Regions from separate parts of the Klebsiella sp. R445 genome, predicted to be linked through region 3. Evidence: riboswitches for the same ligand, from Rfam matches in the RefSeq annotation. Region 3 holds a riboswitch; each other region holds the start of a gene.
The links. A riboswitch is a leader RNA that binds a small molecule or an ion and turns the genes downstream of it on or off. The one in region 3 is predicted to bind thiamine pyrophosphate.
Positions count from the first base shown of each region.

Region 1: it holds a riboswitch for thiamine pyrophosphate, as region 3 does, so the genes downstream of both, thiB (type 2 periplasmic-binding domain-containing protein) here and ACMYSN_RS02430 (TenA family protein) in region 3, are expected to answer to the same signal.
Region 2: it holds a riboswitch for thiamine pyrophosphate, as region 3 does, so the genes downstream of both, thiM (hydroxyethylthiazole kinase) here and ACMYSN_RS02430 (TenA family protein) in region 3, are expected to answer to the same signal.
Region 4: it holds a riboswitch for thiamine pyrophosphate, as region 3 does, so the genes downstream of both, thiC (phosphomethylpyrimidine synthase ThiC) here and ACMYSN_RS02430 (TenA family protein) in region 3, are expected to answer to the same signal.

Region 1 is NZ_CP180446.1:2,366,997-2,370,450, reverse strand. It holds gene thiP (thiamine/thiamine pyrophosphate ABC transporter permease ThiP) at 1-762, opposite strand, end outside; gene thiB (type 2 periplasmic-binding domain-containing protein) at 738-1,721, opposite strand; TPP riboswitch at 1,753-1,935, opposite strand; gene sgrR (HTH-type transcriptional regulator SgrR) at 1,973-3,454, opposite strand, start outside.
Region 2 is NZ_CP180446.1:4,912,488-4,915,941, reverse strand. It holds gene thiD (hydroxymethylpyrimidine/phosphomethylpyrimidine kinase) at 112-912, opposite strand; gene thiM (hydroxyethylthiazole kinase) at 909-1,685, opposite strand; TPP riboswitch at 1,720-1,816, opposite strand; gene ACMYSN_RS23150 (TonB-dependent receptor domain-containing protein) at 1,908-3,454, opposite strand, start outside.
Region 3 is NZ_CP180446.1:514,696-518,149, reverse strand. It holds gene ACMYSN_RS02440 (ABC transporter permease) at 1-626, opposite strand, end outside; gene ACMYSN_RS02435 (ABC transporter ATP-binding protein) at 623-1,351, opposite strand; gene ACMYSN_RS02430 (TenA family protein) at 1,348-2,043, opposite strand; TPP riboswitch at 2,109-2,210, opposite strand; gene ACMYSN_RS02425 (BamA/TamA family outer membrane protein) at 2,507-3,454, shown strand, end outside.
Region 4 is NZ_CP180446.1:2,905,364-2,908,817, forward strand. It holds gene hemE (uroporphyrinogen decarboxylase) at 1-171, opposite strand, end outside; gene nudC (NAD(+) diphosphatase) at 211-984, opposite strand; gene rsd (sigma D regulator) at 1,078-1,575, shown strand; TPP riboswitch at 1,629-1,781, shown strand; gene thiC (phosphomethylpyrimidine synthase ThiC) at 1,868-3,454, shown strand, end outside.

The DNA.
Region 1 (3,454 bases), 1.9 Mb from region 3:
GCAGCAGATCATCTGGATCAGCGCCAGCATCGCGGCGCGGGCCGGATCGTAATCAAAGCTCAGCGCCTGGTAGATCGCCAGCTCAATGGTGGTGGCCCGCGGGCCGCCGCCGAGGGACAGCACGGTGGCGAAACTGGCGAAGCACAGCATAAAAATCAGCGCCGCAACGGGCGGAATTTGCCGCCGGAGCCACGGCCATTCCACCAGGCGGAAAAAGTGATAGCCGCGCATTCCCAACTGGGCGGCTATCTGGCGCTGCTCTCCGGGGATATTCTCCAGCGCCTGCAACAGCAGGCGGGTGGCCATCGGCATATTGAAGAAGACGTGCGCCAGAAGAATGCCCTGTAACCCGTAGGGTGAGAAATCCCACTGCCAGCCGACGACGTTAAACAGCGCCGCCAACCAGCCCTGACGACCGTACACGCTAAGAATACCGAAGACCGCCACCAGTACCGGCAGAATCAGCGTCATTGCGCACAGGCGCAGCAACAGCGTTCGACCGGGAAAACGTCGGCGGTAGAGCGCGCGGGCGAGAAACACCGCCGGCACGACGGAGAGGAGCGCCGAGAGAAACGCCTGCCAGAAGGAGAAGCGGATAACGTGCCACAGGTAGCTATCGTTCAATACCGAAGACCAGGCGGCCTCCGGCGCGCTGCTCCAGAGCGCCAGAAACGCCGACAGCGCCACGACGACCAGCAATGCGCTGGCCGTCAGGCCCGGTACCAGCCAGCTAAGACTTAGTGGCTGACGGCGCGTTGCCATGCATTAATCCAGTTCTGACGTTCTGCGGCGACCTGCTGCGGGGTAAATTGCAGGGTGGTTTGCGGTTTTTGCAGGGCGTCAAAGCCTGCGGGTAGCGCAACCTGGGTAACCGGATACATCCAGTTGCCGGTAGGGATCGCGTTCTGGAAGGCCGGTGACACCATAAACTTGAGGAATTTTTCAGCCAGTTCGGGTTGTTTGCTGGCGGCGGTGCGCGCGGCGACTTCAACCTGCAGATAGTGACCTTCGGTAAAACCGGCGGCCGCGTACTGGTCTTTTTTCTCTTCGATAATGTGATAGGCCGGCGAGGTGGTATAGCTGAGCACCAGGTCGCTTTCCCCTTTCAGGAACAGACCGTAGGCCTCGCTCCAGCCTTTGGTGACGGTGACCGTTTTCGCTGCCAGTTTCTGCCAGGCTTCCGGGGCCTTATCGCCATAGACTTTCTGCATCCACAGCAGCAGCCCCAGGCCCGGCGTACTGGTCCGCGGATCTTCATAGATCACCCGCCATTTCCGATCGCTTTCAACCAGCTCTTTCAGGCTTTTAGGCGGGTTCTGGAGCTTGTTTTTATCGTAGACGAATGCGAAGTAGCCATAATCGAACGGCACGAAGGTGTCGTTATCCCAGCCGCCAGGCACGGTGACCGCGCTGACCGGCACCTGGCTTTTGGCGAACAATTTGCTCTGCGCCGCCGCTTCCAGCAGATTGTTATCCAGCCCGAGCACTACATCGGCTTTGCTGTTTTTGCCCTCCATCCGCAGACGGTTAAGCAACGACACGCCATCTTCCAGCGCCACGAACTTCAGCTCGCAGTTGCAGTCGGCTTCAAACGCCTTTTTCACCACCGGGCCAGGGCCCCAGTCGGCGGAAAAAGAGTCATAGGTATAAACGGTAAGGACAGGCTTCGCCAGCGTGGGCGCGGCGACCAGTACCAGCAGCGGGAGTAATTTTTTCAACACTTTGCACCTCATAAAAAAGGGTGGCAAAGGATTTTGAGTCGGCCCCAAATCCCTTCGCCGGCGTTATCCGGATCAGGTTCGACGGGTATTTTCTCAGCCTATACACTTCATCGAGCGCGCTGCCTCTGCGTTAGCTAGCCTGTTCAGTGGCTTGCCGCTTTTGAGGTAGTCCGAACGATCGCGTGTATGTTTAATAGCACCCCGTTGAGAACGGCGAATAGTGTAATGATTTTGTTAGTTGACTGAAAGCATTACGGCTCCGGCGGGGCAAACCATGCGGATTTGAAATCAAACCAGCCGAGGGTGTTCATGCGCACGCCGCGCATGCTGCGCTGGCCCTGGATCATCAGCCAGTGGTGGATCAGCGGAACGACGGTTTGATTGGCCAGCAACTGCTGGCTCCAGGTGGCCGGGTTTAATTCGCCGGCGTGCCAGCGCCGGGTTTCCTGCTCCCAGTCGATGGGGATGCAGTGGCGAATCAGCGGGACTTCGTACAGCAAGGCAAAGAGTGAAAAATCGATCGGCAGGGTAAAGTTGGCGCTGTTCAGCCAGATATCGCTGACCACCTCGCCGCGGTGCCACTCCTCGTACTCCAGCTCCTGAATCTCAAGTTTTACCTGATGCTCCGCCAGCAGCTCCGCCATGATCCCGCCCATCACCCGGTGTTCGACGTGATCGCGATAATAGGTCAGAGTGACGGATTCCAACCCCGCCGGTTTTTCACAGGCGTGGCTGCGGGCGTGGTGCCAGCGGGGCAGCAGGCCGTAGGCCGGGAACCAGTTACCCTGGTAATGTTCACCGGCATGGTAGAGCAGCGTGGCGGGCTGGAACAGGTAGCTGAGCCACTGACGTACCGCGCTGTTGTCGCCAAGCGGGCTGCGGGCATCAAACAGCAGGTAGTAACACCCTTCTTCAAGGCGGCTCTCCACCGCCTTTTCACTTTGGGTGGTGCCCTGCAGCGTTAAGCCGCCGTTGGGTTCTTCGCTAATTTCCGGCAGCACCCAGACGTTGACTTCATCGATCAGCGCCCGGTAGCCAAAATAGTCATCGAAGGCGTGGATCTTCAGCTGGTTTTGATTGTTGCGTACCACCGCGTAAGGCCCGGTGCCGACCGGCATACTGGCGAAATTGTCCATCGATTGCCATTCCCGCGGCAGAACCACCGCCGAAACCTGGCCCAACAGCCACGGTAGCCAGCGGTCCGGTTGCGTCAGGTGAATGTCCAGAGTCCAGGCGGTGGGGGAGACAATACGTTCGATATGCGCATACAGCGGCAGGGTGTTGCTGCGCTGTAAGGAGGCAATCACATCCTCCATCTCCAGCTCTCTGCCGTGGTGAAAATGAATGCCGGGGCGGAGAAAGAACCGCCAGTGGGTCGGCGAAATCTGCTGCCAGTGGTGGGCAATATCGGCTTCCAGTTCCCCGTTTTCCTCATTTACCCGGGTCAGCGCGCTGAAGATCTGCCGGGCTATATGGTTTTCTGAGCGGCGCAGCGCGCTGCCGGGGAGCAGGTTTTTCATCGGCCGGTAGTAGAGCACCCTGAGAATATGCCGCCCCTGACGAAAGCTGCGGCCAAGATGCGACACCAGCATCTGGCGCACGGCGGCTTTATCACCCACCAGTTGAACCAGCTGATCGATCCGATCCTGCTCCAGCAGATCTTCTGCCCGCTGCTGCTGCAATGCCAGACCGGTATAGAGGAAGGTCAGCCTGGAACGTTTACCGCGCCCGGC
Region 2 (3,454 bases), 900 kb from region 3:
ATTTTCCAGCCGGGATCGCATTTTTCAGCGGTTTTAACCGGCTGGAATCGGGACTCGCTGGCACAGATAATGGTGTCGACATCCCTCAGCCAGCGGGGAGCGTTATCCGATTTACCACCACGCGTGGAAATGGTGCACCGGCCCGATGCCGTGGCCCACTTCCAGCGAATCGGCCTGCGCCAGCGCCGCAGAGAGCCAGCCTTTAGCTTCCGCCACCGTCTGCCCCCAGTCGGCATAGCGTGGGCGCAGTGCGGCCAGCGCCGCGGAGAGCGTACAGCCGGTACCGTGGGTATTTTTGGTCTGCACCCGCGGCGCGGTGAAGCGCTGTTCGCCGTCGCGGGTAAACAGCCAGTCCGGGCTTTCGGCGTTATCGAGATGGCCGCCTTTCATCAGTACCGCGCCGCAGCCCATCGCCAGCAGCGCCCGCCCCTGCTCCAGCATCTCTTTCTCATTTTGCGCATGGGGGGCATCCAGCAGCGCCGCCGCCTCCGGCAGATTAGGGGTAATCAACGACACGTGCGGCAACAGGCGCTTGCGTAACGTCTCCACCGCAGAGGCGCTGAGCAGCGGATCGCCGCTTTTCGCCAGCATCACCGTATCCAGCACCACGTTGTCGATCTGATAGCGGGCCAGGCGCTCCGCCACCGCCTCCACGATATCCGTTTCCGCCAGCATGCCAATTTTGGTGGTATCGATGCGCACGTCGCTGAACACGGAATCCAACTGGGCGGCAACAAAGTCAGGTTCGATACGATAGACCGACTGCACGCCGCGGGTGTTTTGCGCCACCAGCGCGGTGATCACCGAGCAGCCATAGGCCCCCAGCGCAGAGAACGTTTTCAGATCGGCCTGGATCCCGGCGCCGCCGCTGGGGTCGGTACCGGCGATAGTCAGTGCATTAATCCGTTTCATCCCTGCAGCTCCCCGTATAACGCATCAAGAAATGCCGGGGTAAAACTGCCCGGTCCTCTGCCGTGAGCCGCCAGGCCACCGGCCTGTTTCATCAGGCCGCAGGCGGCGGCAACGTTCTCGAGGCGGTCGCCTGGCATGGCGGTACTGGCGGCCACTACGGCGGAGAGCGCGCAGCCGGTGCCCACCACCCGGGTCATCAGCACATCGCCGCCGCTGACCGTGCGTGTGCGCTGTCCGTCGGTGATGTAATCCACTTCACCGGTCACTGCCACAATGGTATTGATCTGTCGGGCCAGCGCCTGGGCCGCCGGCAGCGCCGCGGCGGCGGTATCGGTGGTGTCCACGCCGCGCCCGCCGCCGCTCATGCCGGCCAGCGCCATAATTTCCGAGGCGTTGCCGCGAATGGCCGCCGGTTGCAGGCTCAGCAGTTCATGGCAGAAGGTGCTGCGCAGGGTTAATGCTCCAACCGCCACCGGATCCAGTGTCCAGGGTTTACCGGCGCTTTGCGCACTGAGCACCGCGCCGCGCATGGCTTCCGCACGGTCGACGGTTAAGGTGCCGACGTTAATCAGCAGTCCATCGGCGATAGCAGCAAACTGCGCCGCTTCTTGCGGGTCAATAACCATTGCCGGCGAGGCGCCGATCGCCAGCAGAACGTTGGCGGTAAAGGTCTGTACCACATCGTTGGTCATGCAGTGCACAAGGGGGGAATGGCGGCGAAACAGATGTTGCAGGTGCGCGATATGCGCGAGATTGAGTGGCTCAGTTTGCATCGTGTGCTCCAGCCAGGCGACGTAGAAGCAACGACCTTGTGGTCTCTGACTTCCCTACGCTGGCATTATCCAGATCAGGTACTACGGGTTTATCTCAGCCTTCACAAAGAAGGGCACCCCGAGTCATTTAAATCAAAATCAATAAGTTGGGATTAACGGCTCGTTAATCCCTGTTGTGGATCATGCCAGCCACCAGCCAAAGACACAACCCCTGCCTTATGCTCAGAACTCGATGCGGCCGCCAAAATTGTAGCGGCGCCCTTCCAGCATCGCGGTCTGTCGGTAGGAGGTGCTGTAAATCGGGTTCACATCAAACAGATTGTAGATACCGCTCATCAGGGTGACGTGCTTATTCAGGTGATACCGAGCGCCGAGATCCACCAGCGCGTAGGCCTCGGTGGAGGTGGACTTGCCGATATCCGGCGAGTTGCTGCGCCAGCTTGCCCGGGTCCACAGCTCAAGATCGTTGGTCGTATTCCAGGTCAGCGACACGTTGGCCATGCTGCTCGGGAAATCGCTCAGCGCGTACCCTTTATACTCACCGCTCTTCTGTTCGCTGTGGGTGTAGGTATAGTTCGCGTTGGCTTTCAGCGCGGCGGTGGCCTGCCAGTCGCCGTTCAGCTCCAGACCGTAGATCTCCGCATCACCGACGTTAATGTATTGCGACACGGTGTCCGCGGTGTAGCCATTGTACTGACACTTCTGGGTCGCAGATGCCGTACAGATGGTGTGATCGCTGATTTTGTCTTTGAATTTGGTGTGGAAAATCGTGGCATCCAGCGCCAGCGCGTCCTGCTGCCAGTACACCCCCAGCTCGGTGTTGATGCTCTGCTCCGGCTTCAGGTCATCATTACCAATGCCGATTTCGGAGTAAGGATACGCGCCGTAGACGCTGGTAAAACCGGCGTTGTTCTCGCGCAGATCCGGCTTCTTATACCCGGCGGACACGCCGCCTTTCAGCGCCCAGGTTTCATTCAGGGTCCAGTTACCGTACAGCTTAGGAGTGACGTGGTAGCCAAAATAGCTGTCATGATCCAGACGCGCCGAGGTGGTCAGGGTGAAATCCGGCACCATCATCCAGGCATCTTCTGCAAAGACCGCCCAGCCGTGACGGGTGATCTTGCTGACCGGCGTCACGCCGGGCGCCTCCTTGTCTTCTATACCAAAGGTGTCATTCAGCTCGTTGCGGGTAAAGTTAATACCTAACGTCAGCTTGTGATCGCCCAGGGTAAAGGTGTTCGCGCTGTTGGCTTCGAAGTTATTCTGTTTAATAAATTGTGAATCCATGCCCGGCACACGATATTCCGTGCGCGCTTTCTCGTAGCTGATGAAGTTTTTGACCTCCAGCAGGTCATCGCCGTACCAGGCGTGCTGCGAAAGCGAGGCCGCATCGCGGTCAAAACCCCAGTACCACTGCTTATCGTTATGGGTTTTCTCCTGATTGCCTTTGGTGGCGTTCAGATCCCACAGTTGGGTATCGGTGGGCGACATGGAAATCGTCGCATCCAGATTCCCCGCCTCGTGCTTCACAAAACGCTGCTTAGCCGGGCTATCATCATCGCGACGGTCAAGATAATCCGCCGCCACGCTTACCCCGAGTTTGCCCGGCACCACCGGTCCCATCAAGAAAACGTTGCTCTGGTTGGTGTTGCCGTATTCGCTTTTCTCCTGCAGGAAGTAATTATCCTCCAGTACCCCCGTCCATTTATCGATGTTGTACGCTTTTTTGGTAATGACGTTGACCACGCCGCCGATAGAGTCAGATCCAT
Region 3 (3,454 bases):
CGCGCATTGGCGTTGAGCATCACGTAGCCGAGGCCTTCCGCCGACCCGACCCATTCACCGATGATCGCGCCGATTGGCGCGACGGCGGCGGCCATCCGCAGACCAGAGCCGAGCGCCGGTAGCGCCGCCATCAGGCGTACGTGACGCAGCTGCGCGCCGAAAGAAGCGCCCATGGTGCGGGCCAGATCGAGATAGTCGTGATTGACCCGCCGCAGGCCATCAAAAAATGCCGAGGTCACAGGGAAGAAGATCACCAGCACCGCCATCATGACTTTGGCGCTCATCCCGAAGCCAAACCACAGCACCAGCAGGGGGGCGAGGGCGAACACCGGAATAGCCTGGCTGGTCAGCACCAGCGGCATCAGCCAGCGCTGCAGCCGTGGCGAGACGATCATACACAGGGCCAGCACCACCCCGAGCAGCACGCCAAGCGCCAGACCGCTGAGGATCTCGCTGAGGGTGACCAGGGTGTGCCAGCTCAGCCAGCTGCGATTAACCCACAGGGCTTCGGCCACCGCCGCCGGTGACGGCAGCAGGAACGCCGGGATACCGCTGCGGCTTGCCAGCCACCACAGCAGCAGCAGGCCACAGAACACCACGCCGCCGCGAAACAGTTTGCCGCTCATCCATTGGCCCTCATCAGCTGTTGCAGCAGTTCGGCCTGGCTGGTCAGCAACAGCGGATCGTCCGGCGCACGGGGCGGGACTCCCGCCAGATGGTGTGAATCGTCCATGCCGCCCGCCGCGAGCGAGAGCACCAGCAGCCGATGGCTCAGCCGGCAGGCTTCCATCGGATCGTGCGTAATCAGCACTACGGTGCGATCAACCAGCAGCTCCGCCGCCAGCGTCTGGATGCGCGTGCGGGTAATGGTATCCAGCGCGGAAAAGGGTTCATCCATCAGCACCAGCGGGCGGTCTTCGTATAAGGTGCGTGCCAGCGCCGCCCGCTGACGCATGCCGCCGGAGAGCGCGGCGGGACGATCGTCGGCGCAGTGGCTGAGCCCAACCTGTTCTAACAGGCGGTTCACGCGCGGCGTGTCGGTGCGCTCTCCGCGTAGCCTGGCCCCTAACGCGACGTTCTCACGCACGCTCAACCAGGGATACAACAGATCTTTTTGCCCCATCCACGCCAGACGGTGGCCGAGCGGCTCGCCGTCGCTGGCGTAAACCCGCCCGTGAGTTGGCGAGGCCAGTCCGGCGATAATCCGCAGCAGGCTGGTTTTACCCACGCCGCTGGCCCCCAGCAACGAGGTCCACTGCCCGCCAGGAAGATCGAACGACAGATTGGCGAAAATCATCCGCGAGCCAAACTGCAGGCTCAGCTCCCGGACATGAAGGGTCGGGGCTGTCACGCCGTAGCCTCCGTGGCGGCATTCAGCCCCATTTGCCAGAAGTTTGCTTCCAGCCGCGTTGCGGTGGCGAAGATTTCACTGAGATCCGCGAAGCGCGATTCGGCGCCGCGCTGTTGCCACAGGGTTTCCAGCAGACCAATGGCGGCAGTGACGCCCTCGAGATAGCCGGCGTCGCCGTAGTTGCGGATCCACGATGCGTAGGGGTTATCGGTAAAGCGGGTTTCCGGGTCGTGCAGCAACCCGAGGCCAATCTCCGCGTAGCCGGCGACGCAGGGCATCAGCGCCACCAGCAGATCCAGCGTATCGCCGGAATGGCCAATATCCAGCACGTAGCGGGTGTAGTTCACCGTTTCAGGGGCTTCGCGCTCGGCAGCCATCAGCGCTTCGTCCAACCCCCAGCCGGCGCAATAGCCGACATGCAGCGGCAGTTCGCCCAAAATAGCGTTCAGTGAGGCGGACGCGGCGCGCATCTCCGGCAGGGTGCGCAGTTTGCTGACCAGCAGGGCATAGCTGCGGGCAAAGTGGATCAGGAACAGATAGTCCTGGGTAAGATAGCGGCGGAAGGCCGGTTCGGGCAGGGAGCCGTCAGCAAGCTGGCGAACAAAAGGGTGGGCGACGTAGTGCGTCCAGTCGTCTCCTGCCTGCTGGCGCAGACGACCATAAATACCCTGGGTGAAGAGGGGAAGAATCACAGGACCTCCTGAGTAAGGGGAGATCCGGGCGTGCGGAAGTATGAACAGGCAATGGCGGTAGCGTGGCAAAATTGCCGACCCGTCCCTTCGCTGGCATGACCCAGATCAGGTTCAAAGGGTTCGGCTTACGCCATCTCAGCCCTCACGGGACACCCCTCGGTTGCGCCATGTTATACGGCATTCACTTTTTGATTACAATCCCCTGGTTCATCGCTGAAAAGCGACAGAATAAGTGACAACGTCACACCTTCTGGCAACGGCAATCCGCCTCGCTCGTTGCATATTCACGTTAACTTTTGTTAGCAATTTGTGTGCTAAATCTCCTTATTTTGTCCAAAATTAAAGAAAACCTGTTACCGAAAATTGGTAGTTCAGGGCGCCATAGGATATATTTTTGCTATCTGAAACCCATTATTCTTCAGTTACCTGGGTGTTCAGAATCCATCTTATCCCCGGAGAGTGCATGAAGTTTCCGCTTTCAACCTTACTGCTAGCGCTTATCGGGCCGCTTTCTACTTCTGCTACAGCGAGCAGTCTGTTTGATCCTGAAGATGGCATGGTGGACATGAGCCACTACCTGCAGGACAACCAGTACGGATTTCTTCCGGTGCCGATGGTCATTACCGAGCCGGCGGTGGGCTACGGCGGCGGTCTGTTTGGTCTCTTTTTGCACGGTAAAGGCACCCACAAAGGGGATAATTTTATTCCCCCACCGATGACCGCTTTTGGCGGCGGCGCGACGCAGAACGGCACCTGGTTTGTCGGCGGCGGCCATCGCCATACCTGGAATGACGACCACATTCGTTACCTGGTGATGATGGGCTACGCCAATATCAAACTCGATATCTACGGCGACGGCTTAAGTCATTTTGATCAAAACAAGGCCATTCACTCACAAACCAAAGGCTATGGTGGGTTACAGAAACTGCTGTTCCGCGTTGGCGATTCGCCGGTGTTTGTCGGGGCTTCTCAGGTGTACGCGAAAACCGATATTTCAGCCGAAAACCCGGTGGTCAATCGGGTCTGGCAGCAGGTATTTGGTCAGGAGAGCACGTCGTCGGCTTTAGGGATGGTGGCTGAATATGACACGACGGATAATTTTTTCTATCCTAAGAAAGGGTTATCGGTGCAGGGAGAGTACCGGTTCTACCGCTCATTGTTAGGCGGCGATTATCACTACAACCAGTTCTCTTTAGACGGGAAATACTTTTTTCCGCTGAGCCGCACGTTAACGCTCGCCGTCGCCGGTAACTACCAGTCATTAACCCATCACGATAATCGCCTGACGCCAATGGCGCGTCCTTATATCGAATTACGCGGCATCTCTCGTTACCGCTATCAGGGCGATTACGTGACGACCGCACAAACCCAGCTTGCCTGGGAGTTTACGCCGCGCTGGATCCTGCAAGGA
Region 4 (3,454 bases), 2.4 Mb from region 3:
ACAGGCAAGTTCGGCGTTTTTACATAGCGACATAAAGTCGCCCGCTTGCGTGCGAGTGGCCTTGTACTCCGGCAAATAGCGGCCAGCCTGGCGCATCATCCACACAGGGGTCACGTCCACAGGCTGGCGTAGCAGCGCTCGCAGGTAACGATCGTTTTTTAGTTCGGTCATGTTATTCATCCTGATCCCATTTTACGCCAGTGTAACACGTCACTCCGCCTCTGCCCGACACAGTGCCACGGTATCTTCTATCAGCCGGCGCGCCACGGTACCCGGCGGCGGCAACAGCGGTAAATCGTCGTAACGATACCAGCCTGCCTGCAGCAGCTCTTTTTTATCGATCACAATGTCGCCGCTATCATACTCCGCCATAAACGCGGTCATCAGCGACTGGGGGAACGGCCACGGCTGGGAGGTCACATAGCGCAGGTTTTTCACCTTCAGGCCGCACTCTTCCATCACTTCGCGGGCCACTGCCTGTTCCAGGGTCTCCCCCACTTCGACAAACCCGGCCAGCACCGTGTGTACGCCGTTACGATGGCGGGTATGCTGCGCCAGCAGGATCGTATCGTCCCGACGGATCGCCACGATCATGCACGGGGCAATTTGCGGGTAGTAGCGCTCGCGGCAGTGGCCGCACAGCATCGCCCACTCGGTTTTGCTCGGGTGCATCGGGTGGCCGCAGTAGCCGCAGAATTTATGCGAGCGATAAAACTCGCTTAGCTGGATGCCGCGCCCCGCCAGCTGAAACAGCCCCGGGTCGCTATCCAGCACCTGGCGTAACGATCCCATATCCTGCCGACGATCCTGGCGCACCATCCACACCGCATCACCTTGCCATTCTCCGATATGCAGCGCGTGCTGACCGACAAGATTGAAATTTACCGCTTCGCCATGTGGTAATTCCCCGCCGGGTAACCATAATTTTTGTTCGTGACTGACGATCCACCAGCCGCGATCTAATTTTTCAATAATACGATCCATATCTATTGCACTACCTTCGTTTTACTGGCACTTTTAACATTATATTTACATTTTGGTGAGCAACGTTATTTTCTTAAACTTGCGGAGTCAACCATGTTAAACCAGCTGGAAAACCTAACGGAACGTGTTGGAGGCAGTAATAAACTGGTCGATCGCTGGCTACATGTACGTAAGCATTTGCTCGTGGCTTACTACAAGCTGGTTGGCCTGAAGCCCGGCAAAGAATCCTTTATGCGACTGAACGAAAAGGCGCTGGATAATTTTTGCCAAAGCCTGGTGGATTATCTCTCCTCCGGCCATTTTAATATTTATGAACGTATTCTTGGCGAAATGGAAGGCAATACGCCACTTTTGGCTGCCACCAAACTCTATCCGCAGCTGGAAGCCAACACTCAGCTGATTATGGATTGCTACGACTCCTGCCTCGAAAACGCCATCGACCACGATAACTATCTCGAATTTCAGCAGGCGCTGTCCGATATCGGCGAAGCGCTGGAAGCGCGATTCGCGCTGGAAGACAAGCTGATCGTACTGGCGATATCGCATAACCTGAAAGACAACATCAGCGACAATATCGCGCCGACGGCTTGAGTTGTGCGCTGTTAACGAGTAGTTTACATACGTTCCCCCTCGCTGGAGGGGGATGTATCTTGTCGGAGTGCCCATTTTCCACAACAGCATTCGTGATGCCTCAAGGCAGCACGAAGGATGAAGCGGAAAAGGCTGAGACCGTTAATTCGGGATCCGCGGAACCTGATCAGGCTAATACCTGCGAAGGGAACAAGAGTAAACTGTCCTATGCGACCGTCCCTCCAGGACCGATCGCCTCTGTTACTCCATCCGTCGTCTGACAAGCCATGTCCTTTTTCATCTGGAATGCGCTATGTCTGCAACAAAGTCTGAACCAAAACTCACCCGTCGGGAACAGCGCGAACGCGCCCAGCATTTTATCCATACCCTGGAAGGGACCGCCTTTCCCCGCTCCCAACGCATCTACATTCAGGGCCAGCAGGCGGAGATCCGCGTGCCGATGCGGGAAATCCAGCTCAGTCCCACCTTGATTGGCGGTGATAAAGCCCAGCCGCAGTACGAACAAAACGAAGCGATCCCGGTGTACGACACCTCCGGCCCTTATGGCGACCCCGACGTGGCGATCGATGTGCGCCAGGGACTGTCAACGCTGCGCCAGCCATGGATTGATGCACGCGATGACAGCGAACCGCTGCAGGAACGCAGCTCGCAGTATACCAAAGCGCGCCTCGCCGATGACGATCTTGATACGCTGCGCTTTCGTGGCCAGCTGACGCCACGGCGCGCGAAGCCTGGCAAATGCGTCACCCAGCTCCACTATGCCCGTCAGGGGATCGTGACGCCTGAAATGGCGTTCATCGCCATCCGCGAAAACATGGGCCGGGAGCGTATTCGCGGGGAGGTATTGCGCCACCAGCATCCGGGGGAAAGTTTCGGCGCCCGGCTACCGGACAATATCACCGCAGAATTCGTCCGCGATGAGGTCGCTGCCGGGCGGGCCATCATTCCTGCCAACATCAACCACCCGGAATCTGAGCCGATGATTATCGGCCGCAACTTTCTGGTGAAGGTCAACGCCAACATCGGCAACTCGGCGGTCACCTCCTCCATCGAAGAAGAGGTAGAAAAGCTGGTATGGTCGACGCGCTGGGGCGCCGATACGGTGATGGATTTGTCCACCGGACGGTATATCCACGAAACCCGCGAATGGATCCTGCGTAACAGCCCGGTCCCCATCGGCACCGTGCCGATTTACCAGGCGCTGGAGAAGGTTAACGGGATCGCCGAGAACCTCACCTGGGAAGCTTTTCGCGACACCTTGCTGGAGCAGGCAGAACAGGGCGTCGACTATTTCACCATCCATGCCGGCGTCCTGCTGCGCTACGTGCCGATGACAGCCAGACGCCTGACCGGTATTGTCTCCCGTGGCGGCTCTATCATGGCCAAGTGGTGCCTCTCGCATCATCAGGAAAACTTCCTCTACGAGCGTTTCCGCGAAATCTGTGAGATTTGCGCCGCCTATGATGTCTCCCTCTCCCTCGGCGACGGCCTGCGCCCCGGCTCGATTCAGGACGCCAACGATGAAGCGCAGTTTGCCGAGCTGCACACACTGGGCGAGCTGACCAAAATCGCCTGGGAGTACGATGTGCAGGTGATGATTGAAGGCCCGGGCCATGTGCCGATGCAGATGATCCGCCGCAATATGGCCGAGGAACTCGAGCACTGCCACGAAGCGCCGTTCTACACGTTGGGGCCGCTGACCACCGATATCGCCCCGGGCTATGACCATTTCACCTCCGGCATCGGCGCGGCAATGATCGGCTGGTTTGGCTGCGCGATGCTCTGCTACGTCACGCCGAAAGAACACCTCGGCCTGCCGAATAAAGAAGATGTGAAACAGGGGCTGATCACCTACAAAATTGCGGCCCATGCGGCGGAT